2 regions of the Viridibacillus sp. FSL R5-0888 genome follow, and region 2 is predicted to be linked to the other one. Evidence: a T-box and tRNA genes for the amino acid it is inferred to sense, from the RefSeq annotation. Region 2 holds a T-box; the other holds one or more tRNA genes.

Region 1 (7,119 bases), 810 kb from region 2:
ACTTCGGGTGTTACAAACTCTCGTGGTGTGACGGGCGGTGTGTACAAGGCCCGGGAACGTATTCACCGTGGCATGCTGATCCACGATTACTAGCGATTCCGGCTTCATGTAGGCGAGTTGCAGCCTACAATCCGAACTGAGAACGATTTTATGAGATTAGCATACCCTCGCGAGTTAGCGACTCTTTGTATCGTCCATTGTAGCACGTGTGTAGCCCAGGTCATAAGGGGCATGATGATTTGACGTCATCCCCACCTTCCTCCGGTTTGTCACCGGCAGTCACCTTAGAGTGCCCAACTAAATGATGGCAACTAAGATCAAGGGTTGCGCTCGTTGCGGGACTTAACCCAACATCTCACGACACGAGCTGACGACAACCATGCACCACCTGTCACCAATGTCCCCGAAGGGAAAACTCTATCTCTAGAGCGGTCATTGGGATGTCAAGACCTGGTAAGGTTCTTCGCGTTGCTTCGAATTAAACCACATGCTCCACCGCTTGTGCGGGCCCCCGTCAATTCCTTTGAGTTTCAACCTTGCGGCCGTACTCCCCAGGCGGAGTGCTTAATGCGTTAGCTGCAGCACTAAGGGGCGGAAACCCCCTAACACTTAGCACTCATCGTTTACGGCGTGGACTACCAGGGTATCTAATCCTGTTTGCTCCCCACGCTTTCGCGCCTCAGTGTCAGTTACAGACCAGAAAGTCGCCTTCGCCACTGGTGTTCCTCCAAATCTCTACGCATTTCACCGCTACACTTGGAATTCCACTTTCCTCTTCTGCACTCAAGTCTCCCAGTTTCCAATGACCCTCCACGGTTGAGCCGTGGGCTTTCACATCAGACTTAAGAAACCACCTGCGCGCGCTTTACGCCCAATAAATCCGGACAACGCTTGCCACCTACGTATTACCGCGGCTGCTGGCACGTAGTTAGCCGTGGCTTTCTAATAAGGTACCGTCAAGGTACGTTCAGTTACTAACGTACTTGTTCTTCCCTTACAACAGAGTTTTACGATCCGAAAACCTTCATCACTCACGCGGCGTTGCTCCATCAGACTTTCGTCCATTGTGGAAGATTCCCTACTGCTGCCTCCCGTAGGAGTTTGGGCCGTGTCTCAGTCCCAATGTGGCCGATCACCCTCTCAGGTCGGCTATGCATCGTTGCCTTGGTAGGCCATTACCCCACCAACTAGCTAATGCACCGCGGGCCCATCTAGTAGTGACAGCCGAAACCGCCTTTCAGCATTTTGCCATGTGACAAAATGGATTATTCGGTATTAGCCCCGGTTTCCCGGAGTTATCCCAATCTACTAGGTAGGTTGCCCACGTGTTACTCACCCGTCCGCCGCTAAATCAGAAGAAGCAAGCTTCTTCATCATTCGCTCGACTTGCATGTATTAGGCACGCCGCCAGCGTTCGTCCTGAGCCAGGATCAAACTCTCCATAAAAGTAGTTTGAAAGCTCATTAGCTTTGCTAGCGTATCATCCGAAGATGATATCTATTTTTGTTTTGATCCACCAACAGAGTTGATGTTCAAAAACATTTATTGATTAACGTCTTGCATGTTCAGTTTTCAAGGTTCATAAGATATATATGGTGGAGCCTAGCGGGATCGAACCGCTGACCTCCTGCGTGCAAGGCAGGCGCTCTCCCAGCTGAGCTAAGGCCCCGTATGGGTATAAGTAATAATGGTCGGGAAGACAGGATTCGAACCTGCGACCCCTTGGTCCCAAACCAAGTGCTCTACCAAGCTGAGCTACTTCCCGTTAATGGCGCGCCCGGCAGAAGTCGAATCCACAACCTTCTGATCCGTAGTCAGACGCTCTATCCAATTGAGCTACGGGCGCATATATTATCACTTGTATTAAATTAAAAGAAATGGTGCCGAGGACCGGAATCGAACCGGTACGGTAGTCACCTACCGCAGGATTTTAAGTCCTGTGCGTCTGCCAGTTCCGCCACCCCGGCATATTTTGGAGCGGAAGACGAGGTTCGAACTCGCGACCCCCACCTTGGCAAGGTGGTGTTCTACCACTGAACTACTTCCGCAATATGCTGATAAACTTAAAAATTATGGTGCGGGTGAAGGGAGTCGAACCCCCACGCCTTGCGGCGCTAGATCCTAAGTCTAGTGCGTCTGCCAGTTCCGCCACACCCGCATATAATGTTTTTTAAAAAATGGTGAGCCATGTAGGATTCGAACCTACGACCCTCTGATTAAAAGTCAGATGCTCTACCAACTGAGCTAATGGCTCAAATAAAATGAATGGTGCCGGCGAAAGGAGTCGAACCCTCGACCTACTGATTACAAGTCAGTTGCTCTACCAACTGAGCTACACCGGCAATGTTTATTTGAAAAATGGTGGAGGATGACGGGATCGAACCGCCGACCCCCTGCTTGTAAGGCAGGTGCTCTCCCAGCTGAGCTAATCCTCCATATTATTCGCCTAGCAACGTCCTACTCTCACAGGGGGAAACCCCCAACTACCATCGGCGCTAAAGAGCTTAACTTCCGTGTTCGGCATGGGAACGGGTGTGACCTCTTTGCTATCGTCACTAGACTATTTTAAGACAAGAATTATTATATCACTTCACTTAGCTAAAAGCAAGTGTTTTTTAAACTTTTTTAATAAGTTTTTCTTGTTCTCTCAAAACTGGATAAATTACATTGAAGTTTGTTAAGTAAAATTTGGTTAAGTCCTCGATCTATTAGTATTCGTCAGCTCCGTATGTCGCCACACTTCCACCTCGAACCTATCTACCTCATCGTCTTTGAGGGATCTTACTTACTTGCGTAATGGGAAATCTCATCTTGAGGGGGGCTTCATGCTTAGATGCTTTCAGCACTTATCCCGTCCACACATAGCTACCCAGCGATGCCCTTGGCAGAACAACTGGTACACCAGCGGTGTGTCCATCCCGGTCCTCTCGTACTAAGGACAGCTCCTCTCAAATTTCCTACGCCCACGACGGATAGGGACCGAACTGTCTCACGACGTTCTGAACCCAGCTCGCGTACCGCTTTAATGGGCGAACAGCCCAACCCTTGGGACCGACTACAGCCCCAGGATGCGATGAGCCGACATCGAGGTGCCAAACCTCCCCGTCGATGTGGACTCTTGGGGGAGATAAGCCTGTTATCCCCGGGGTAGCTTTTATCCGTTGAGCGATGGCCCTTCCATGCGGAACCACCGGATCACTAAGCCCGTCTTTCGACCCTGCTCGACTTGTAGGTCTCGCAGTCAAGCTCCCTTATGCCTTTACACTCTACGAATGATTTCCAACCATTCTGAGGGAACCTTTGGGCGCCTCCGTTACTCTTTAGGAGGCGACCGCCCCAGTCAAACTGCCCGCCTGACACTGTCTCCTACCCCGCTAAGGGGCATGGGTTAGAAGTTCAATACATCTAGGGTAGTATCCCACCAACGCCTCCTCCGAAGCTGGCGCTCCGGAATCTCTGGCTCCTACCTATCCTGTACAAGATGTATCAAAATTCAATATCAGGCTACAGTAAAGCTCCACGGGGTCTTTCCGTCCTGTCGCGGGTAACCTGCATCTTCACAGGTACTATAATTTCACCGAGTCTCTCGTTGAGACAGTGCCCAGATCGTTACGCCTTTCGTGCGGGTCGGAACTTACCCGACAAGGAATTTCGCTACCTTAGGACCGTTATAGTTACGGCCGCCGTTTACTGGGGCTTCAATTCGCACCTTCGCTTGCGCTAAGCACTCCTCTTAACCTTCCAGCACCGGGCAGGCGTCAGCCCCTATACGTCACCTTACGGTTTTGCAGAGACCTGTGTTTTTGCTAAACAGTCGCCTGGGCCTATTCACTGCGGCTCTCTCGGGCTTTCACCCTACTAGAGCACCCCTTCTCCCGAAGTTACGGGGTCATTTTGCCGAGTTCCTTAACGAGAGTTCTCTCGCACACCTTAGGATTCTCTCCTCGACTACCTGTGTCGGTTTGCGGTACGGGCACCTTTTACCTCGCTAGAGGCTTTTCTTGGCAGTGTGAAATCAGGAACTCCGGACATACGTCCTCGTCATCACAGCTCAACGTTATAGAAATGGGATTTGCCTCATTTCACGCCTCACTGCTTGAACATGCATAACCAACAGCATGCTTACCCTATCCTACTGCGTCCCCCCATTGCTCAAATGGTAAATAGGTGGTACAGGAATATCAACCTGTTGTCCATCGCCTACGCCTATCGGCCTCGGCTTAGGTCCCGACTAACCCTGAGCGGACGAGCCTTCCTCAGGAAACCTTAGTCATTCGGTGGACGGGATTCTCACCCGTCTTTCGCTACTCATACCGGCATTCTCACTTCTAAGCGCTCCACCAGTCCTTCCGGTCTGACTTCACAGCACTTAGAACGCTCTCCTACCACGGACATCTAAGATGTCCATCCACAGCTTCGGTGAATTGTTTAGCCCCGATACATTTTCGGCGCAGCGTCACTCGACCAGTGAGCTATTACGCACTCTTTAAATGATGGCTGCTTCTGAGCCAACATCCTGGTTGTCTAAGCAACGTCACATCCTTTTCCACTTAACAATTACTTTGGGACCTTAGCTGGTGGTCTGGGCTGTTTCCCTCTTGACTACGGATCTTATCACTCGCAGTCTGACTCCCGTGCATAAATCACTGGCATTCGGAGTTTGTCTGAATTCGGTAATCCGGGATGGACCCCTAGTTCAAACAGTGCTCTACCTCCAGGATTCTTTATCACGAGGCTAGCCCTAAAGCTATTTCGGAGAGAACCAGCTATCTCCAGGTTCGATTGGAATTTCTCCGCTACCCACACCTCATCCCCGCACTTTTCAACGTACGTGGGTTCGGGCCTCCAGTAAGTGTTACCTTACCTTCACCCTGGACATGGGTAGATCACCTGGTTTCGGGTCTACAACCACATACTCATTCGCCCTATTCAGACTCGCTTTCGCTGCGGCTCCGTCTTCTAAAACTTAACCTCGCATGTAATCGTAACTCGCCGGTTCATTCTACAAAAGGCACGCTATCACCCATTAACGGGCTCTAACTACTTGTAGGCACATGGTTTCAGGATCTATTTCACTCCCCTTCCGGGGTGCTTTTCACCTTTCCCTCACGGTACTGGTTCACTATCGGTCACTAGGTAGTATTTAGCCTTGGGAGATGGTCCTCCCAGATTCCGACGGAATTTCACGTGTTCCGCCGTACTCAGGATACACTCAAGAGAGAATGAACTTTCAACTACAGGGCTGTTACCTGCTCTGGCGGGCCTTTCCAGACCGCTTCGTTTAACTCATTCCTTTGTAACTCCATATAGAGTGTCCTACAACCCCAAGAGGCAAGCCTCTTGGTTTGGGCTATTCCCGTTTCGCTCGCCGCTACTCAGGGAATCGATTTTTCTTTCTCTTCCTCCAGGTACTTAGATGTTTCAGTTCCCTGGGTCTGCCATCAAGACGCTATGTATTCACGTCAAGATACTGCTCCATTACGAACAGTGGGTTCCCCCATTCGGAAATCTCCGGATCAAAGCTCACTTACAGCTCCCCGAAGCATATCGGTGTTAGTGCCGTCCTTCTTCGGCTCCTAGTGCCAAGGCATCCGCCATGCGCCCTTAATAACTTAACCTAAAAGTTAGTTATTAAGCCTAAAAAACTTAATAATAAAAAATGTGTTACTTAATTTGCTTCAATGTCGTTTTATCCAGTTTTCAAAGAACAAGGTTTTGAAGATCATTTTACAATGAGCCTTCAAAACTGAACGCAAGACGTTAATCGACAGATCCAAGATCTGTTTCCGTAATTATCCTTAGAAAGGAGGTGATCCAGCCGCACCTTCCGATACGGCTACCTTGTTACGACTTCACCCCAATCATCTATCCCACCTTCGGCGGCTGGCTCCATAAAGGTTACCTCACCGACTTCGGGTGTTACAAACTCTCGTGGTGTGACGGGCGGTGTGTACAAGGCCCGGGAACGTATTCACCGTGGCATGCTGATCCACGATTACTAGCGATTCCGGCTTCATGTAGGCGAGTTGCAGCCTACAATCCGAACTGAGAACGATTTTATGAGATTAGCATACCCTCGCGAGTTAGCGACTCTTTGTATCGTCCATTGTAGCACGTGTGTAGCCCAGGTCATAAGGGGCATGATGATTTGACGTCATCCCCACCTTCCTCCGGTTTGTCACCGGCAGTCACCTTAGAGTGCCCAACTAAATGATGGCAACTAAGATCAAGGGTTGCGCTCGTTGCGGGACTTAACCCAACATCTCACGACACGAGCTGACGACAACCATGCACCACCTGTCACCAATGTCCCCGAAGGGAAAACTCTATCTCTAGAGCGGTCATTGGGATGTCAAGACCTGGTAAGGTTCTTCGCGTTGCTTCGAATTAAACCACATGCTCCACCGCTTGTGCGGGCCCCCGTCAATTCCTTTGAGTTTCAACCTTGCGGCCGTACTCCCCAGGCGGAGTGCTTAATGCGTTAGCTGCAGCACTAAGGGGCGGAAACCCCCTAACACTTAGCACTCATCGTTTACGGCGTGGACTACCAGGGTATCTAATCCTGTTTGCTCCCCACGCTTTCGCGCCTCAGTGTCAGTTACAGACCAGAAAGTCGCCTTCGCCACTGGTGTTCCTCCAAATCTCTACGCATTTCACCGCTACACTTGGAATTCCACTTTCCTCTTCTGCACTCAAGTCTCCCAGTTTCCAATGACCCTCCACGGTTGAGCCGTGGGCTTTCACATCAGACTTAAGAAACCACCTGCGCGCGCTTTACGCCCAATAAATCCGGACAACGCTTGCCACCTACGTATTACCGCGGCTGCTGGCACGTAGTTAGCCGTGGCTTTCTAATAAGGTACCGTCAAGGTACGTTCAGTTACTAACGTACTTGTTCTTCCCTTACAACAGAGTTTTACGATCCGAAAACCTTCATCACTCACGCGGCGTTGCTCCATCAGACTTTCGTCCATTGTGGAAGATTCCCTACTGCTGCCTCCCGTAGGAGTTTGGGCCGTGTCTCAGTCCCAATGTGGCCGATCACCCTCTCAGGTCGGCTATGCATCGTTGCCTTGGTAGGCCATTACCCCACCAACTAGCTAATGCACCGCGGGCCCA
Region 2 (7,119 bases):
TTATTAGCTAAAAAATGGGGAGCCTTTTTTGATAACTGGGTTTTATCTGCCTATCAAATGCTGTTCGGTGGATTAATATTATTACTTGGTAGTTTTACTCTTGAAAAGTCATTTTTTATTTTGAATGGTAACTCAATACTCATTTTATTATGGCTAAGTATTATGTCATCCATTGTTCAATTTGCCGTATGGTATTATCTTTTACAAAAAGGTGATCCAGGAAAAACGAGTGCCTTTTTATTTTTAGCACCTTTCTTTGGGGTATTAACTGGCTGGTTATTATTAGATGAACCGTTATACCCTTCTCTTATAGTTGGTGGCCTCTTTATAATTATTGGTATTTATTTGGTCAATAGTAATTTCAAAAAAAATCTAGTTCAAAGTACTGTAAAAGTAAATGAATAGCTTTTGTTTAATCGAATAACCCTCGCCTTATCTATATAATTAGGCGAGGGTTTTTCATTTCATCATTACATATTAATATTAAATTTCTGTTTGAAACCTATTTTTCCTTTGTCTGTAATTTTAACAGCACGTATAGATGGCACTCTAACTATCCATCCTAAATCAAAAAAGTGTGTCATTAGTCCATTTCCTAAAGCACCTGCAAGATGATGTTGACGCTCACTCCAGTCTAAGCAAGCATGTGAAAATGAGCGGCGTTTTCTTTTTAGTTTACCTATATCAATGCCTAATTCAGTAAAGAATTGTTCTCCAGTAGGAGTAACTATAAATTCTCTCTCTTCTTTTTTTAGATAACCTGAATGCAACATTGACTCGGTTAAATTTATACCTAACTTACCGGCTAAATGGTCATAACAAGTTCTAGCTTCCTGAAGTAATTTCACTTGGTTAGATTGTTTTAATGAGCGCACTTCAGGAGGTGGCGAGATGGCCAGAAAAGATTCTAAAATACGGGCGACTTCTCCACCCTCTAGCTGAAAATAGCGATGACGTCCCTGTTTCTCTACTTTCACCAAATTACCTTCTACTAATTTCGCAAGGTGAAAGCTCGCAGTTTGTGGTGTTACAGCTGCCATATAAGCTAATTCACTGGCTGTATGAAAACGCCCATCCATTAAACTTGTAAGAATAGTTGCTCTTGATGTTTCTCCAAGGAGAGCGGCAACCTCAGCCACATTTGGATTTATACTCATTTCAAACACCCTTTCCGCATTCCATATTTCGATTATAGTCAAAGTATAGAATACTTACAATATGCACCAAATACGTTGAATCTTATTTGAACATCAACTTCCATTTTGCCATTATCACTTTCCAAAGAACTTTGCTCAGCTTTATCATCGTTTCTTATTAAACACCCTAAGTAGCGATAGTGGAATAACCCTTGAAATTTATCCCACTTTACCTTTAGACACTAATATTCTAAGTCATTTATTTATAAATTAATTATCTTTGCAACTATTGTTGTTTTCAAACGTATATAGGGTATGATATCTAATCAGGAGGTTTTGTATATGTTTATAATCCCAACTATTATTGCTTTTTTATATGAACTATTATTAGCTATACCTATTTTAGGTGGAGCTATTATGATTGGTTCTGGATACTCAGCTTTAACGACTGCGCTAGTTATTCACGTCATCGTTCTTGTCCTTCGCTTTGTTACTGGTCACTCAAAAGTTGTACCAATTTTAGCGATTATCTTAACTTTACTGACGTGGATTCCTATCCTTGGGTGGGCCATTCATATTTTAATCGCTATCGCTTATTTCATTGATTTTTTTATGGGTTTAGGAAAAAGTTCGATTCAGAGAGATTTGTAAATTAATCAATTAATAATACACAGCTTCAATTTCGCAAAATTGAAACTGTGTATTTTTGTGCGGACTAAATTTGAAACCCCAGTACTCCTTGCGCTATTAAAAAAAGAAAAAACCACATCTTCTCTCCATTTTAAAGAGAAGATATGGTTAAACTGCTAAATAGCAGAAGTATTAATTGGTGAAGCTTAAATCGCTACAATATTCACAAGTTTCCCAGGAACAGCGATAATTTTCTTAATTTCTTTACCTACAAGTAGTTCTGCAATTTTTTCATCTGCTAATGCAATTTCTTGTAAGTCCTCACGAGATGCGTCTTTTGCTACTAAAATTTTGTTTTTTACTTTACCATTTACTTGCACTACTACTTCGATTTCATCGTCAGTTAATTTTGACTCATCAAATGTTGGCCATGCAGCGTATGTTAATGTTTCTTCTTTACCAAATTTCGCCCATAATTCTTCTGCAATGTGAGGAGCAATTGGCGCTAACATTTTAACGAAGCCTTCAGCATAAGCTGTTGGCACGACATCTGCTTTGTAGCAATCATTGATGAATACCATCATTTGTGAAATAGCCGTGTTGAAACGAATATGCTCGTAGTTTTCAGTTACTTTTTTCACTGTTTGGTTATACACTTTTTCTAAAGTAGTATCTTCTGAAGCTTGGATTTTATCTGATAATGATCCATCTTCATTGATAAATAAACGCCAGATACGATCTAAGAAGCGTCGCGCTCCATCAAGGCCATTTTCAGACCATGGAATAGATGCTTCAAGTGGGCCCATGAACATTTCGTAAAGTCGAAGTGTATCTGCACCGTGGCTCGCAATGATATCATCAGGGTTTACTACATTCCCTTTTGATTTAGACATTTTTTCATTACCTTCTCCTAAAATCATCCCTTGGTTAAATAATTTTTGGAAAGGCTCTTTAGTTGGTACAACACCTAGATCGTACAATACTTTATGCCAGAAACGAGCATATAGTAAATGCAGAACAGCGTGCTCTTGACCACCAATGTAAATATCAACTGGTAACCAGCGTTTTAATAATTCTGGATCCGCTAGCATTTCATCATTTGTTGGATCGATATAACGCAGGAAGTACCAACTTGAACCAGCCCATTGTGGCATAGTATTTGTTTCTCTACGACCTTTTTTACCTGTTACAGGGTCAACTACATTTACCCACTCTTCAATATTCGCAAGTGGTGATTCTCCTGTTCCACTTGGGCGGATATCATCTGTTTTAGGTAAAATAAGTGGTAGTTCTGATTCATCAAGCGTTGTTACTTCGCCATCTTCCCAATGGATAACTGGAATCGGCTCTCCCCAATAACGTTGACGGCTAAATAACCAGTCGCGTAAACGATAAGAAATTTTCTTTTCACCTACGCCTTTTTCTTCTAACCATTCAATCGCTTTAGCAATAGCTTCTTCTTTGCCTAAACCATCAAGGAATCCAGAGTTAACATGTTTACCTTCTCCAGCGTAAGCTTCTTTTTCGATATCTCCACCAGCTACAACTTCAACGATTGGTAAATCGAATTGTTTTGCAAATTCGTAGTCACGTTCATCGTGAGCAGGAACAGCCATGATTGCTCCTGTACCATATGTTGCAAGTACATAGTCCGCGATCCAAATCGGCATTTTTTCACCATTAATCGGATTAACTGCATAAGCGCCTGTGAAGACACCAGTTTTTTCTTTTGCAAGATCAGTACGTTCAAGATCTGATTTCATTTTCACTTCGTCTAAGTATGCTTCAACTGCTGCTTTTTGTGCATCTGTTGTAATTTCAGCTACTAGTTTATGTTCAGGGGCAAGTACTGCATAAGTAGCACCAAATAATGTGTCCGGGCGTGTTGTGAATACACGGAACGATTGATTTGTACCATCTACTGTGAATGCCACTTCTGCACCTTCAGAGCGACCAATCCAGTGACGTTGCATATCTTTAATATTTTCTGGCCAATCTACTTCTTCTAAATCGTCGACTAAACGATCAGCATAAGCAGTAATTTTCAGCATCCATTGTTTCATAGGACGGCGTTCAACAGGGTGTCCACCACGTTCTGATTTACCATCAATTACTTCTTCATTGGCAAGTACTGTACCAAGTGCTGGGCACCAGTTAACAGCTACCTCATCAATATAAGCTAAGCCTTTTTTGTATAATTGGACGAAAATCCATTGAGTCCATTTATAGTAGCTTGGATCTGTTGTATTGATTTCACGATCCCAGTCATATGAAAAGCCAAGTTCTTGAATTTGACGTTTAAATGTCGCAATATTTTTTGCTGTAAATTCAGCAGGATCATTACCCGTGTCTAAAGCATATTGTTCAGCAGGTAGTCCGAATGCATCCCAACCGATTGGGTGAAGGACATTATAGCCTTGCATACGCTTGAAACGACTTAAAATATCTGTTGCTGTATATCCTTCAGGGTGTCCAACATGTAGACCCGCTCCTGATGGATAAGGGAACATATCTAGTGCATAAAATTTTGGCTTTGATTCATCATTGACAGTTTTAAATGTATTATGTTCTGCCCAATACGATTGCCATTTCTTTTCGATCTCTTGATGATTGAAATTCAATGATTTCTCCTCCTTAAAATAATAAAACAAGTTTCGCCTATTACATTGTCATAATATTCCTATATTTTAGACAAAATAAAAACTCCCGTCCCTAGAAAAAGGGACGAGAGCTTAAAAAGGTTCCCGCGGTACCACCCAAATTAGTGTATTACACTCAACTTGACTCCTTAACGCGGAAAACGGCTTTGGTTACACTTGTATTCACCATTGCAGACTCCAAGGCGAGTTCAATTTATCCATTTACTAGCTCACACCACCCGCTAGCTCTCTTGAAAATCAAATAAATTTACTATTCCTTATCATAGTCTTGTTATATTGAATCTAATTCTAATCGAATTGAGCCAAAATGACAAGCAATTTAAAAATCATTGTAAATAAAAGGTTTAAGATATTCAATATGAGTGTTTTTTATAATATGTAAAAGGTTCGATTTCTACTATATATATATGTAAAGAAAAGAATATCAATAATACGCGTTTTATTTTAAAGTAAAAAAAGAAAGGCATACCCTACTTATGCCTTTCTTTTTTATTTAGAATATACTTATCTTACTACTACATTTTCCTGAACATTTTCAATATTTAGATTGGCCCCAGTAGCCGCAACAACTTCTTCTACTGTATACCCTTCAAATACTTCTCTTAATACCAGTCCTGTAGGTGTTACATCAATGACAGCTCGATCAGTAATGATTTTGTCGACAACGGACTTTCCTGTTAACGGTAGCTCACAAGTCTTTTTAATCTTAGCAGAGCCATCCTTTGCTACATGCTCCATTATTACGATAATTTTCTTCGCGCCATGTACTAAGTCCATTGCTCCGCCCATACCTTTAATCATTTTACCTGGAATCATCCAATTAGCTAAGTCACCTGTTTCAGATACTTCCATTCCACCTAAAATGGCTACATCAATATGCCCTCCGCGGATCATAGCAAATGATTCAGCATTGCTAAAAAAAGCAGAGCCAGGAATAGTTGTTACCGTTTCTTTCCCTGCATTTATCAAATCAGGATCTACCTCATCCTTTGTTGGATATGGCCCAATTCCTAATAATCCATTTTCTGATTGTAAAATTACTTGTTTATTTGGAGCTATATAATTAGCCACTAATGTTGGCATACCAATTCCTAAATTGACATAATTCCCGTCAGCAATTTCCTGCTCCGCACGACGTGCTATTATTTCTCTTACATTCATATCTCAAAGTCCCCTTTCTTTAAGAACGAATCATTAAGCGTTCAATTCTTTTTTCCTGCTTCGCCTGAACTAGGCCTTGTACGTAAATGCTCGGCGTCTGAACTTGGTTCGGGTCAATATCCCCCGGCTCCACTAATTCCTCTATTTCTGCAATCGTAAAAAGTCCTGCCGCAGCCATGATTGGATTAAAGTTTTGTGCTGTTTTGTTATAAATTAAATTACCAAAACGATCTGCCTTAGCTGCTCTTATTAATGAAAAGTCTGCACGTAAGGCTTCTTCTAAGACATATTCCTTACCATCGAATATGCGTGTTTCCTTCCCTTCTGCAATAGGAGTCCCCACTCCCGCAGGTGTATAAAATGCTGGAATCCCTGCTCCACCAGCACGAATTTTCTCGGCTAGTGTGCCTTGTGGTGTCAGTTCTACCTCAATTTCACCAGATAGTACCTGACGCTCGAATTCCTTATTCTCTCCTACATAAGAACCGATCATTTTCTTTATTTGTTTTTTATGTAGCAGTAATCCAAGTCCCCAATCATCAATGCCACAATTGTTAGAAATGATTGTTAAGTCTTTCACTTCTTTTTCAACTAAAGCTAGAATGAGTTGCTCTGGAATACCAACTAAGCCAAACCCACCCACCATAAGTGTCATACCATCTTGAATATCAGCAATCGCTTCATTTGCAGAAGTATAAATAGGCTTCATCTTCACTACCCCTTTCTTCACTTAAAATTTCTCCCTCTTTCATTTTCTCAAACAAGTAATAAATATTCAAATTCTAGCAGAAATATATATTTTTGTAGTATTTTATGTAAATAAAAAAACTGAGAATCTCAAAGACTCTCAGTTTTTTTCTCTTTTAGTGGTCGATCATACATGACGTAAGGTACTATAGCAATCGCAAGGAAAATTGTTAAAACAATGAACATAATATGCATCCCTAATTGATCAGCCAGCACACCACCTATAAAGGGGCCGACCATTCGTCCTATCATTGCAGCACTATTTACAACACCTTGATAAAATCCATCTCGTCCTTTGGGCGCTAACGTACTAGCAATTGTAGGAATTGCTGGCCATACGAACATTTCACCAAAAGTCAAAATGATAATTGCGACCATGAACATTTGGAATGATTCTGCAAAGCTCACTACAATAAAAGATACGATGTAGATGGAAATCCCTAACACTAGTTGCGCTTTCATAAGATGTTCCAATTTTTTTACAATCGGATTAATCAGTGGTTGCCCAATTACAATCAGTAAACCATTTACAGTCCAAAGCAAACTATATTGCTTCAATGAAATACCTAAATCTTGTGTATACGATGAAATTGTTGTCGTCCATTGTGAATAGGCAATCCAACTGAATAGGAAACCTGATGATATTATTAATAGTGCGATAAAAGAGGATTTATCCTTCACACGCTTACTTTCACTCACAACAGATGTTGGCCCCATTGATTGTTCACCCATGGACCTGAAACCAAAAAAGGCAATGAAAAAGAACACTACGTACATTAGTAAAT

The links. A T-box is a leader RNA that pairs with one kind of tRNA and senses whether it is charged. The one in region 2 lies ahead of leuS (leucine--tRNA ligase), so its partner is inferred to be a tRNA-Leu.
Region 1: it has a tRNA-Leu gene. The T-box ahead of leuS (leucine--tRNA ligase) is inferred to sense a tRNA for this amino acid. The anticodon was not compared.

The regions. Positions count from the first base shown of each region.
Region 1 is NZ_JBBPAU010000001.1:99,292-106,410, reverse strand. Features, by position in the region: rRNA gene MKY02_RS00545 (16S ribosomal RNA) at 1-1,446, opposite strand, end outside; tRNA gene MKY02_RS00540 (tRNA-Ala) at 1,594-1,669, opposite strand; tRNA gene MKY02_RS00535 (tRNA-Pro) at 1,689-1,765, opposite strand; tRNA gene MKY02_RS00530 (tRNA-Arg) at 1,770-1,846, opposite strand; tRNA gene MKY02_RS00525 (tRNA-Leu) at 1,879-1,967, opposite strand; tRNA gene MKY02_RS00520 (tRNA-Gly) at 1,974-2,048, opposite strand; tRNA gene MKY02_RS00515 (tRNA-Leu) at 2,074-2,158, opposite strand; tRNA gene MKY02_RS00510 (tRNA-Lys) at 2,179-2,254, opposite strand; tRNA gene MKY02_RS00505 (tRNA-Thr) at 2,267-2,342, opposite strand; tRNA gene MKY02_RS00500 (tRNA-Val) at 2,360-2,435, opposite strand; rRNA gene rrf (5S ribosomal RNA) at 2,445-2,560, opposite strand; rRNA gene MKY02_RS00490 (23S ribosomal RNA) at 2,689-5,618, opposite strand; rRNA gene MKY02_RS00485 (16S ribosomal RNA) at 5,803-7,119, opposite strand, start outside.
Region 2 is NZ_JBBPAU010000001.1:909,613-916,731, reverse strand. Features, by position in the region: gene MKY02_RS04585 (DMT family transporter) at 1-405, shown strand, start outside; gene MKY02_RS04580 (ArsR/SmtB family transcription factor) at 471-1,157, opposite strand; gene MKY02_RS04575 (hypothetical protein) at 1,479-1,787, shown strand; gene leuS (leucine--tRNA ligase) at 1,973-4,387, opposite strand; T-box leader at 4,484-4,699, opposite strand; gene MKY02_RS04565 (3-oxoacid CoA-transferase subunit B) at 4,931-5,587, opposite strand; gene MKY02_RS04560 (CoA transferase subunit A) at 5,607-6,296, opposite strand; gene MKY02_RS04555 (MDR family MFS transporter) at 6,425-7,119, opposite strand, start outside.